DNA from 2 places in the Exiguobacterium sp. Helios genome. Region 2 is predicted to be linked to the other one. Evidence: riboswitches for the same ligand, from Rfam matches in the RefSeq annotation. Region 2 holds a riboswitch; the other holds the start of a gene.
The links. Region 2 has a riboswitch for FMN ahead of ribD (bifunctional diaminohydroxyphosphoribosylaminopyrimidine deaminase/5-amino-6-(5-phosphoribosylamino)uracil reductase RibD). Riboswitches for the same ligand answer to the same signal wherever they lie in the genome.
Positions count from the first base shown of each region.

Region 1: another riboswitch for FMN. It lies ahead of HNY42_RS13340 (ECF transporter S component); the one in region 2 lies ahead of ribD (bifunctional diaminohydroxyphosphoribosylaminopyrimidine deaminase/5-amino-6-(5-phosphoribosylamino)uracil reductase RibD).

Region 1 covers NZ_CP053557.1:2,564,849-2,571,232, forward strand. Annotated here, with positions in the region: gene HNY42_RS13310 (NAD(P)/FAD-dependent oxidoreductase) at 1-396, opposite strand, end outside; gene HNY42_RS13315 (NAD(P)/FAD-dependent oxidoreductase) at 638-1,633, shown strand; gene HNY42_RS13320 (GNAT family N-acetyltransferase) at 1,695-2,201, opposite strand; gene HNY42_RS13325 (GNAT family N-acetyltransferase) at 2,213-2,719, opposite strand; gene HNY42_RS13330 (NAD-dependent epimerase/dehydratase family protein) at 2,716-3,582, opposite strand; gene HNY42_RS13335 (HesB/IscA family protein) at 3,715-4,065, opposite strand; FMN riboswitch at 4,183-4,323, shown strand; gene HNY42_RS13340 (ECF transporter S component) at 4,479-5,045, shown strand; gene HNY42_RS13345 (YuzB family protein) at 5,109-5,342, opposite strand; gene HNY42_RS13350 (NAD(P)/FAD-dependent oxidoreductase) at 5,435-6,384, shown strand, end outside.
Region 2 covers NZ_CP053557.1:2,959,787-2,966,170, forward strand. Annotated here, with positions in the region: gene ribE (6,7-dimethyl-8-ribityllumazine synthase) at 1-81, opposite strand, end outside; gene ribB (3,4-dihydroxy-2-butanone-4-phosphate synthase) at 83-1,267, opposite strand; gene ribE (riboflavin synthase) at 1,264-1,893, opposite strand; gene ribD (bifunctional diaminohydroxyphosphoribosylaminopyrimidine deaminase/5-amino-6-(5-phosphoribosylamino)uracil reductase RibD) at 1,878-2,924, opposite strand; FMN riboswitch at 3,081-3,228, opposite strand; gene HNY42_RS15255 (M20 family metallopeptidase) at 3,387-4,598, opposite strand; gene HNY42_RS15260 (MetQ/NlpA family ABC transporter substrate-binding protein) at 4,625-5,446, opposite strand; gene HNY42_RS15265 (methionine ABC transporter permease) at 5,480-6,130, opposite strand; gene HNY42_RS15270 (methionine ABC transporter ATP-binding protein) at 6,120-6,384, opposite strand, start outside.

The DNA.
Region 1 (6,384 bases), 390 kb from region 2:
ACTGTTCAATGAACTGATTGTTAGAGCATTCTCTTTCAACCCTTTGATGCCGAATGTTTCAGGAACTCCACCGAGTGCCACGACGACATAATCGTAAGGGACTGTCCCGCCATCCACAAGCTTCACTGTATTGTTTGCTGTATCGACTTTTTCGACGATTCCTTTAACAAGCTTAACGCGTGAAGGATTGATGACATCATTGATATAGATACGTGCTTGTTCAGCAGACATCGTACCTGCTGCTGGTTCGTGTAACCACGTTGTTTGATAATGATAATCGTGTTTGTTGATTAATGTAATGTTCGCTTGGTCGACGCCAAGTTTTTTCTGAAGGTTGACTGCTGTGATCAATCCACCGTAGCCGGCTCCGAGAATAACAATATTTGGTGTGTTCATGTTCTAATACCCCTTACGCATAATAGTTTTGTTGTGATTTTCTTCACATTCAATTGCAGATAAATGCTCAAAAACTTTGTTCAAATAATGTTCACACGTCTATACGTTTATTGAACCATTTTCTATCATAGATTGCAAAGGGAAATTATGCAAACCCAAAAAAATGTGAGATGTCCCGTACTTGCAACATGGAACCCCTCTTCCTATATAATAGAGGTATCCAACTTTAGGAGGGACTCAGATGCACCAACCATATGATGTAACGATTATCGGCGGCGGTCCGGTCGGACTGTTCACCGCGTTTTACTCAGGCATGCGTCAAATGAAGACGAAAGTCATCGAAAGTCTGCCGCAACTCGGCGGACAACTTGCGACGCTCTATCCTGAAAAATATATATACGATATTGCCGGCTTCCCGAAAGTCAAAGCTCAGGACTTAGTCGACCGCCTGCTTGAACAAGCAAATGAATTCGATCCGACTTACGTTCTCGGCGAAACCGTCCTTGCTTATGAACGACTTGATGACGGACTGATCCGTCTCGTCACGAACAAAGGTGAACACTATACGAGAACCGTCATTCTGACAGCCGGAAACGGTTCGTTTGCTGCCCGCCCGCTCGGTGTCGCCGATGCCGAACGGTTCGAAGAAAGCAACTTACACTATTTCGTCAACGAGATGGACCGCTTTAAGGACCGTCAAGTCGTCTTGCTCGGCGGCGGCGATTCTGCCGTCGACTGGTCACTGATGCTTGAGCCGATTGCAAAATCAGTTACCCTCGTCCACCGACGTGATAAGTTCCGTGCCCATGAACATACGGTCGAATTGTTGCATAACTCGTCCGTCAATGTCATGACACCGTATACACTCGAATCGGTTACCGGTGAAGACAGCATCGAAACGTTGACATTCAAACACGCCGAGACGGATGAAGTCATCGTCGTCGGTGCCGATGATGTCGTCTGCAACTTCGGTTTCGTCTCATCACTCGGTCCGCTCAAGGAGTGGGAAGTCGAATTCGAACGGAACTCGATCCGTGTCAACTCGAAGATGGAAACAGCGATTCCCGGTGTTTTCGCCTGCGGCGATATCGCGACCTATGACGGTCGTGTCAAATTGATCGCGACCGGTTTCGGTGAAGCGCCGATTGCCGTCAACCAAGCGAAGTTGCTTGTCGATCCATCGGCACGTCATCCGCAGCACTCGACAAGTCTGTTTGAAAAAGTTAAAAATCATTAAGGTATAACCAACAACAGCGCCACCTCGATTTCAGGATCGAAGGGACGCTGTTTTTTTTGACTCAACTGTCGGATGATGATTCAAATAGAATCCGATACGTATACTCGACCAGTTGTTTCCCGCCCCGCGCGATTGATTGTTCGGAAACGAGTCGTCCGCCGAAACGTTCGTAAAAGTGACGGGACGGGTTATCTGCCAGCACACTTACAATACAGGACGGGAAGCCTTTCCGTCCGAGATCTTCCAACACGTGATCAAACAACCGTTTACCGGTTCCTTGCCCCTGATGGCTTTTCAAAAGATAGAGCGCGTACAGTTCTCCTTCCGTCGCATCATTTTCCCTGTTTGGTCCACCGTTCGCAAAACCGACGATTTCGTTTGTCTGATCAAGCGCGACGAAAACCGGACCTTCGGCAAGGCTTTTCCGCCAACCCGGTTCCCGCTTCTCCTGTGACAATTGATCAAAATACGCATCCGGAATGATTTTCCGGTACGTTTCCTGCCAAGATTTAATCTGAATCCGCGCAATCGCGCCAGCATCTTCCATAACGGCACGCCGGATCGTCACAGGTCCTTATTTCATAACGGAATGACGAAACGCCGGACCGTTGTCCCGTCTTCTTTGATAAAGGATTCAATCTCTTGACCGCCGTTTGCCAGGATTACACGGCCGGATGCGGCATTCTCTGAACTGCAGGTGATCAAGACCGAGCTAAGTCCCCGCTCCTTTGCCACGCCCAGTGCTTGGCGTAATCCTTCTGTCGCGTATCCCTTGTTCCGCTCACTCGGTCGAATCCCGTATCCGATATGACCGCCGACTTGTTGCAATTGATCGTTTAAATCATGTCGGAAATTTACTGCCCCGACGATCGTTCCCCCGTCATATAACCAATACGTCGAATGGGTCACCCAATTAGCGGGCGCGATCCGTTCCTCCTGTTCCTGTTCTTCTAAAAAAATTTCCAATGGTAAGAAGGTTTTACTGACGACGCTCGGAACGATGGATTCACCGGATTCTTGCCATTCTAACAAATACTCGAGGTACTCCGGTTCTAAGCGTATCGTTGGTTTGATCAACGTAATCATTTGTGGTTACGGACCTCCTCTTCAATCAGTCGATCGAGCCAGTCGTCGACATGTTGGAAGATATAACCGGCCTGCTTGGCTGCTGTCGTATCCATATAGAAATCATGTGCCGGTGCAAGCGGTGACGGCTCTTCGCCTGCCGTCTCAAAACGCGATGTCGTTCCTGCCACGTGATCAATTTTATCCATCAAATCTTGAATCGACAACACGCCGTCACTCGCGGCATTTATCGGTCCGGTCATTGTCGAACGGCCGCACCATTCAAGGAAGGCTGCAGCTTCATAACTTGAGATGTACCCCACCTTCGCATACAAGTTTTCAGCAACGATCGGCTGATCGGCCAAAGCGCGTTTGACATGAAAGACCAGCCGTTCCGTGTAATCATCCGGTCCGAGGACAACCGGGAAACGGACGGCAATGACGGGGAAAGTCGCCCGTTGGAAGAAATAACTTTCCGCCTGACGCTTTCCTTCGCCGTAATCATGTTCTTTTTCGAGGTCGTATTTCCCGGGAAACGGATTATAGGACCGTTCGGAAACATTTGTCCCGCCCTGCTCATAGACCGACATCGTCGACGTCAGAATGTAACGACCGACTTTCCCCTCGAATGCATCAACAGCAAGCTTCGCCTGATACGGATTAAAGCAGATATTGTCATAGATGATATCCCAGTTTTGACTTCCAAGATCCTTCATTGTACTGCTTGATGTCCGGTCCCCTTTAAAAAATGTCAAGCCCTTCGCGACAGGCGGCGTATGTTCCCCACGCGTGACAATCGTCACATCATCCCCCGATTCCGTGAGCCGTAATGCCAACCGTCGACCAAAGTAGCGTGTTCCACCGAAAATCAGTACCTTTCGCATCGATAGTCCTCCCTCGTCATAGCGTGCTAACGTTCTTGTTAATTCTTCTCCACGTGCCTTAAAAAGTCCTGTCGCTTTGCGCTGAAAACAAAAAAAACGCAGACGGCATCGTCTGCGATAAAAGTTTTTTGATTAGCAACCACCGGGTGTCCCGGCATTTGTAGCCGTCCGGAACGACGTCCCGCAACCGCATGTCGCGATCGCATTCGGATTCGTAATCGTGAATCCGCCGCCGAGCATCGATTGTTTATAGTCTACTTCCAGTCCCTTGACGACCGGATAATCTTTTTGATCAACGATGACTTTAACCCCGTGTTGCTCAAAAGTTAAGTCCGTTTCTTTTTCACTGTCAAAGCCCATGCCGTAGGAGAGACCACTGCATCCGCCACCTTGAACGAGCATGCGCAGATTTTGTTCATCGTCCGGCGCCTGCAACATCATCTCTTTGACTTGGAGTGCGGCCGCTTCTGTTAAATGAATCATGTCATCACCTTCCCTTTTTTATTAGTATACGCAATTTTAAGGGGAATCGAAACCTAGTTGCTTGAAACAATCTTGAATTCGTTGTATAAAGGAGTTGTATCAAAAAAAATTAAATCGTTCCATCTTCAGGGCAGGGTGAAATTCCCGACCGGCGGTAAACAGGCGATTCGTCTGAAGCCCGCGAGCGAATAGGGCGCTATTTGCTGATTCTGTGTGACTCAGGAGCCGACAGTATAGTCTGGATGGGAGAAGATGGCGGCATGTTTCTTTCTTGAACCGGTTTTTGCAAAAATCGGTCAGGCTTAGTTTACTGCGGACTTCTCCCCTATCGAACACTTCGATGGGGGTTTATTTTGGACGCAGACATGCCAATACTTCATCGAGAGGAACGAGCAAAAGGAGATTATACTCGTATGAAACGCACACAAAAAATGGTCACATTATCCATGTTAGGTTCAATTTCGTTTGTTCTTATGCTACTGAATTTCCCGCTTCCTTTTTTACCGAACTACTTGAAGATCGACTTCAGTGACGTTCCTGCTTTGATTGCTGCCATCATGTTCTCACCGGTAGCCGGCGTCATCGTCGAAGCACTCAAAAACGTCCTGTACTACATCTTCCGCGGAAGTGGTGTTCCGGTCGGTGAACTTGCCAATTTCGCAGCTGGCGTTGCTTTCATTCTTCCGGTCAGTTGGTTCTACCATAAAAAGAAATCTACAAAAGGTCTTGCAACCGGTCTTGTCGCTGGTACAATCACGATGGCACTCGGTCTTGCAATCCTCAACTATATCTTGATTCTTCCAGCGTACGCTTGGTTCTTCGGTATGGACTACATGCTTGACCCTGCCGTCAAGTGGACGACGATCACGGCTGGTATTCTGCCGTTTAACATCATCAAGGCGATGTTCATCTCAGCACTCTTCATTCCGCTGTTCCTGAAACTGAAGCCATGGATGACGCGCCGTCAACAAACTGTCTAAGTCCGAAGCTGCGCCCGCTGACAGACACGAATCCCCGGTCTCATCTGAGACACGGGGATTTTTTTAAAGTTCATTCTCTTCGATTTTCTGATAAATCTTTTCAAGCAGTTCTTCCGGCGTCTCGCCGACAACGGTTTCCCCGTCAACCAGACAGAAATGATCGAGGGAGCAGATGCCGCAATAACCAAGACAACCATATTCGACAACATCGACATTCGGGTCCCGTTCGAGTTGTTGCATGACGACCTGGGTCCCTGTCGCTAAGTTACTGATACAAAATTCAATAATCGGATTCACTTTTTTTCCTCCTTCAGGCAGGAATTATCTTTCCTCATGTCGTATTATACAAGGTCAGACTGATTTAGGGGAACTAAGGGGGATTTTAAGTTATGAAGCAACTAGTTGTTTTAGGTGGCGGATATGGCGGTATGCGGATCTGTGAACGATTCAAGGATGAGGACGTGGCTGTGACGCTCGTCGATCGTTTACCATATCACGCGTTAAAAACAGAATACTATGCACTTGCTGCCGGAACATTATCGGACCGGGATGTCCGGATTGCGTTTCCGGAAGGAGAACATCTCTCATATAAGTATGGACATGTCATCAAGATTTCACCCGAGACGAACTCCGTCCATCTGCAAGACGGTACGGAACTTTTTTATGATGATTTAGTCATCGCGTTAGGGTGTGAAGATAAATACCATAACATACCGGGCGCACAAGAGTTTACGTACAGCATCCAGACACTTGAAGAGTCGCGCAAAACACAACAAGCGATTTGCGGACTTTCTCCCGGTGCGGTTGTCTCAATCGTCGGAGCCGGTCTATCCGGAGTCGAACTTGCCAGTGAACTGCACGAAAGCCGGAAAGATTTAAAAATCCGCTTATTTGACCGCGGACCGTCTGTCTTGTCGTTCCTTTCGGATAAGGTCTCGACCTACGTCCAGGAGTGGTTCGAGGAGCATGATGTCGAGGTCATCAATAACTCCAACGTCACATTCGTCACGGCAGATGATGTTCAAAACGGTGATGATGCCTATCCATCGAATTTGACGATTTGGACGGCCGGGACACAACCGGTCAAAGTCGTCCGTGATCTCGGTTTTGAAGCCGACAGCGGCGGACGGATCAAGCTGACGGAACACCACCATGTGCCGGAACATGAAAATGTGTTTGTCATCGGGGATTGCGCCAGCCTGCCGTACGCACCAAGCGGTCAGCTCGCCGAACATCAAGCCGATCAAGTCGTCGATGTCCTGCAGGCGAAATGGGCTGGAAAGAAGTTACCGAAACTGCCGGAGATCAAGTTACGTGGGATGCTCGGGTCACTCGGAAA
Region 2 (6,384 bases):
CGATGTGATCAATTCATTGAATCGTGCTGCGACGATTGCGACGCGTAGTCCTTCACCTGTTAAAAATCCTTCGAATACCATGTTATTGTCCTCCTTGGATATCGAGCAGATGCCCGAGTTTCGTTTGTTTGGTTTGCAGATACTGCTTGTTTTCCGGAACCGGGGCAATCTCAAGCGGAATCCGCTCGAGCACCGTAATACCGTTTTGTTCGAGTGCCTGTTGTTTTTCCGGATTATTCGTCATCAGCCGAATTTTCGTGACACCTAAATCGTGTAACATCGCGGCTGCGACTTTGTAATCCCGTAAATCAGTCGCATACCCGAGCGCGTGATTCGCTTCGACCGTATCGAGTCCCTGCTCCTGCAACTCATAGGCTTTCAGTTTCGCCATCAAGCCGATACCGCGCCCTTCCTGGCGCAGGTAGAGTACCGCTCCGCCTTCATGTCCGATGCGTGCCAGTGCTGCGTCAAGTTGCGGACCGCAATCACAGCGTTTTGATCCGAAGACGTCTCCCGTCAGACATTCCGAATGCAGCCGGACGAGCATTCCGTCTTCCGGCTCTCCCGACAGGACGGTCACGTGTTCTTTTTGATCAGGCGTCGTATAGCCGAGTATCCGAAACGCGCCGTGCGCGGCCGGAAGCAGGACGTCCGCTTCGCGCCGGACGGGGCGTTCGAGATACGTGACGAGGGCATCGATTGTAATCATCTTCAGCCCGTGGACTTCTTTATACGTCAGCAAATCATCCACGCGCGCCATCGTCCCGTCCTCTAAGATGATTTCACAAATGACAGCTGCTTCAGCACTTCCGGCAAGCCGTGCCAAATCCACACCGGCCTCCGTATGTCCACGCCGTTCCCGGACACCGCCCTCTTTCGCAATCAAGGGGAAAATATGACCGGGACGCTTAAATTGTTTCGCCTCATCCGTCAGCATCCGTTGAATCGTCAACGCACGTTCCGCGGCACTGATGCCGGTCTTCGCTTCTTCATGATCGATGCTGATCGTAAACGCCGTCCCGTGCGGATCGGTATTGTGATCTGTCATCGGATTCAGCTCAAGGCGTTCTGCAAGTTGCGGGCTGACCGGAACACAGACGAGTCCTTTCCCGTACGTGATCATGAAGTTGATTTGTTCGGGTGTCGCATGTTCCGCGAGGAGAATCAGGTCCCCCTCATTTTCCCGGTTTTCATCATCACAGACGATGATCGGACGTCCGTGTTTTAATTCTTCAATCGCTTCTTCTACGAGATCAAATCCGTTCATCCTGCTCCGCCTCCTAAAAATGCCGACCAATCCGTTTTTTGTTCCTGCTGTGTAAAGTGATACAAATGTTTTGCCATCAAATCACACTCGATATTGACGAGTGCCCCGCTTTGCAACCGGTCGAACGTCGTCAACTGTCGGGAGTGCGGAATCAATGAGATGATTAAACTGTTCGGTTCCACGTGTTGGACCGTCAAGCTCGTTCCGTTGATCGCAATCGAGCCTTTCGGAATACAGTATTTACTCCACTCCCCGGTCTCGAACCGGTATTCCATCGCTTCACCGTCCGGTCGACGGCTTAAGAACCGGGCTGTTCCGTCAATGTGTCCGCTGACGAAATGACCGCCAAACCGTCCGTTCGCCGGCATCGCCCGTTCGAGCTGAACCGGTGTGCCGACCCGCAACGTCTGAAGGGACGTTGCCCGAATCGTTTCGTGAACGGCGTCCGCCGTGAACCCGGTCGCCGTCATCGCCGTGACCGTTAAACAAATCCCGTCGACGGCGATGCTGTCGCCGATCTTCGTTTCTTCAAGAACATGCCGCGCCTCGATTTCGAGCGCTAAACCGTTCGGGCGCGGAACTTTTCGTTTAATCGTCCCGACTTCTTCAATCAATCCCGTGAACATAAGCCGTCTCCTTTCCGCGTATAACGCAGATGGACATCCTGTCCGATTTGCGCGACGTCGGTTAAATCGAACCGGTCTTCAATCTCGATTGTGCTTGTCAATCCGGTCGTCCCTTGTAAGACGGACGGGGCTTGATAGATTTCAAGACGATCGACAAGGTCTGCTTCTAAAAATGACGACTGAATCGTTGGTCCGCCTTCAATCAACAAACTGCGGATCCCCTGGTCGTACAATATGTCTAAAATCTGATTCGGTGTCGTATACGTGCCGACGAGAACCGTGACGTTCGATTGAATTGAGACACGCGGTTGTTCCGTCAGCCAGTATGTCGGATTCAAACCGTCCCGAAAGACTTGGGCGCTTTCCGTCAAACGTCCACGACGGTCGACGACGACCCGAATCGGTTCAGGTCCGGCTTCCGTGCGTAACGTCAATGCGGGATCATCGATTAAAATCGTCTCACTCCCGACTAAGATGGCGTCATGTGTTGCCCGCAGCTCACGTCCTGCCGCCCGGGCTGCATCTGATGTAATCAGGCGTTGCTCACCTGTCGTGACGACACCGTTTAAACTTTGGGCGACTTTGACGGTGACGACCGGTCGTTTCCGCTCGAGACTTTGCCAAAACGGTGTATAAAATCGAACCGCTTCGTCTTCGAGTAATCCGGTTTCGACCGTCAGTCCGGCTTCACGCAGACGCGTAATACCTTGTCCGGCGACGATTGCATGCCGATCTTCCGTTGCGACGAACACCCGCTTGATGCCGGCGGCTAAAATCGCCTCCGTACAGGGCGGTGTCTTTCCATGATGGTTACACGGTTCGAGTGTGACATAGAGATCCGCACCACGCGCCGCTTCTCCTGCCATGTTTAATGCTTCGACTTCCGCATGCGGACCACCCGCAAACCGGTGGGCACCGAAGCCGATCACTTTTCCATGTTTCGTAATGACACAACCGACACTCGGATTTGGACTCGTTTGTCCGTCCAGCATCCGTGCCAACTGCATCGCCTGGTGCATTCGATTATTCATATTTCCGCTCCTTTCAAAAGAAAAGACGCCGCTGCATTTGCAGGGCGTCATGATTGAAGGATCACGAAAGAAACGTCTTGTTTTCTGTTCAAAAGCATACAGAAATAGACCTTTTCCCGAACATATTTTTTCAGAAAATGGTTTCAAGCACATTTTTTCGTTCTTCTCCCATCCGGACTTTACCGTCGGCCCTGGAATCACACCAAGTCAGCCACAATGCGTACATTGTGGGTCGCGGGCTCGTCGATTCGAAAATCATCGCATTACCGCCGGTTGGGATTTTCACCCTACCCCGAAGAACTGGTTATTCAGTTGTACAGGTCAAGACTAGCACAGGTTATTTTAAAATACAAAAGAGAATTTATTTTCTTTTTTCCGGTTCAACAAAAAAAGTATGGTTTGGCCCGCCCGGTCGTCTTGATGACATCCGGTCGGACCAACACATACTTCTGTCTTTCGCTGTTACATCAAGTAACCGTTTTTCCGGTCGTGGAACTCCTGTTTGACCGTCCCGAGTAACGAGTCATCCGTCAGCAGACGGAACGCCGTCCGGGCCAGGATTTTCGCTCCCGTGATCAAGGCTTCGTCGCCTTGTTCCGATTTCGTCGCCTCCCGGAAACTTTCCGTATGGGCAACTAAGTCGTCTGCTCCAATCTTGATGTACGGATGGATCGTCGGCAGGACCTGGCTGATGTTGCCGGCGTCGGTCGAACCGAGACCCTGCCGTTCATCGGTCTTGACGTCTTCCCCAAGCGCCGTCGCTTCTTCCCGGAAAATCTCGTCAAACGTCCGGTTGAACAACAGGTTATCGACTTCGTTTTGGAAGGCGATGATCTCAAGCGTCGCTCCGGTCGCAAGGGCTGCCCCTTCGGCAACGGCTTTGACTTTTGCCGTCACCGCATTCAGCCGTTCGCGTGTCGTCGCCCGGATGAAGAAGCGGGCTTTGGCATACTCCGGAATGATGTTCGGCGCATCTCCACCATCGGTAATGATTCCGTGAATCCGGATGTCACTCGGCAACTGTTGCCGTAACGCATTGATTCCGTTAAACAACTGAATGACGGCATCCAGGGCATTGATCCCTTCTTCCGGCGAAGCTGCCGCATGGGCCGGTTTACCGGTAAAGGCAAAATCGAGCGGATCAACGGCGAGCGAAGAACCGGTAATCCGGGTCTGTCCGGACGGATGGACCATTAAGGCCGCATCGATGCCCGTCAGCAGATTGTGTTTGACGAAACTCCCTTTCGCACTCCCGTTTGGTCCGCCTTCTTCCGCCGGTGTCCCGAGGACGACGACACTGCCGCCGACTTCATCCAGAACTTGACTGACGGCAATCGCTGCTGCGACACTTGTCGTGCCGATGATGTTGTGTCCGCATGCGTGACCGATTCCCGGCAAGGCATCATATTCAGCTAGAAAAGCGATCGTTGCTCCCGGTTTATCCGAGACCTTCCGGGCGAGAAACGCTGTCTCGTGTCCGGCCACACCAAGTTCGACTGTAAACCCTTCGGCTGTCAGGCGTTCCGCATGATGACGCGACGCAAAATATTCTTCATTGCCGATTTCCGGTGTCGCATGAATCCGATGGCTCGTCTCAAGATACGACTCCCGTTTTTGCTCAATATCCTGTTCAATCGTTTGTGTCAGGTTTTGCCGTCTCGTCTGAATTGTCATTTGGGTCACGCTCCTTTTGGTTTTTGTTATTCGCCAATCTCGCTAAGTGGGACGAACGTCGGAATCGTGCTTCCTTTGTACTCTTTTTTGATGAAGGCAGCGACATCGTCCTGCTGGTAAAGGGAAGCGATTTTTTTCAACGTCTTTTTGTCTTTGTCTTCTGTCCGGGTCGCGATGATGTTGATGTACGGTTTCGCCGTCTCGTTTTCATGGAGAATCGAATCTTTGATCGGATTAAAGCCGGCATCGACAGCGATTCCGTTATTGATGATTGAGGCGGAGACATCCGGTAGGACGCGTGGTGTCTGTCCGGCGACGACCGGGACAATCTTCAGTTTTTTCGGATTCTCGACGATCTTATCGACGGATCCGTTGCCGTCAAAGTCGTCCGGCAGCTTGATCAGGCCTGCTTCCTGCAACAGGAGCAATGCCCGCCCCATGTTCGTCGCTTCATTCGGGACGGCAATCTTTCCACCGACCGGAATGTCTTTGACGTCCTTGATCTTATCCGAATAAATTCCCATCGGCGCGATGACCGTAGTCGCAATCGGCGACAGTTTTAACTTATGTTCTTTTTTGAAGGCGTTAAAGTAAGAGACGGTCTGGAAGGAGTTCGCATCAATCTCTCCTTCCGCGAGTGCGAGATTCGGTTGAACATAGTCGGAGAACTTAACGAGCTCAATCGTGATGCCTTCTTTCTTCGCTTTTTTCGCGACGTATTCCCAAACTTGGGTGTCAGAACCGCTGACGCCAAGTTTCACCGTCTTTTGATCTTCTTCTCCGGAAGCGGCACATCCCGCAAACAATACCGTCGTCAATGCTGCACCAATCGCTAATCCTTTTTTCATCATCCATCTCTCCCTTATCTGTTCTATGTTTTTTTAGTGTCTCCGAATTTTTCGTGCCAACAGGTTGCCTGTTGTCTGTAACCCTTGAACCAAAATGACGAGAATCCCGACCGTGATGATCATGACGGTCGTATCAAACCGTTGATAGCCGTACGTGATCGCCAAGTCACCCAGTCCCCCGCCGCCGATTGCCCCGGCCATTGCCGATGCCCCGATCAAGCCGATTGTCGCAATCGTCAGGTTCAGGACAAGCGAGCTGAGGGCTTCCGGCAAGAGGAAACGGAAAATCGTCTGCAGCGGTGTCGCCCCCATCGCTTCTGCCGCCTCCAAGACACCGGTGTCGACTTCGAGCAATGAACTTTCAATCAGGCGGGCGATGTACGGTGCCGCATAAAAGACGAGCGGAACGATCGCTGCCTGCGTCCCGATCGACGATCCGACAATCAAGCGGGTCAACGGAATGATCGCGACGAGCAAAATAATGAACGGAACGGACCGGAAGATGTTGACAATACTGCTTAAGACATTGAAGAAGGGGATTTGTTCGAGCAATGCTCCTTTTCGTGTCACGACAAGCAGGATGCCGAGCGGTAAACCAATCAATGTCGAAAAGAGTAACGACAGTCCGACCATCGTCATCGTTTGCAAAAAAGCGGTCCAAATATCCGTATAGTTAACCAGCATCTGCGAGCACCTCCTCGACGACGACATCCGATTGATCGATGTAATGCAGTGCCCGTTTGATTTCCGCCGCATCACCGATCAGTTCAACAAGCAGACTGCCAAACGGAATGTTTTGCAGTTCCGTGATGCTGCCGTGCAGGATGTTGAGGTCGACATCAAACCGTTTCGCGACTTGCGATAAAAGCGGTTGTCCGGTCCCTGCCCCGAGGAAGTTGATTTTGTAGATATGGTGCCCGGTATCCCGTTGATCGATG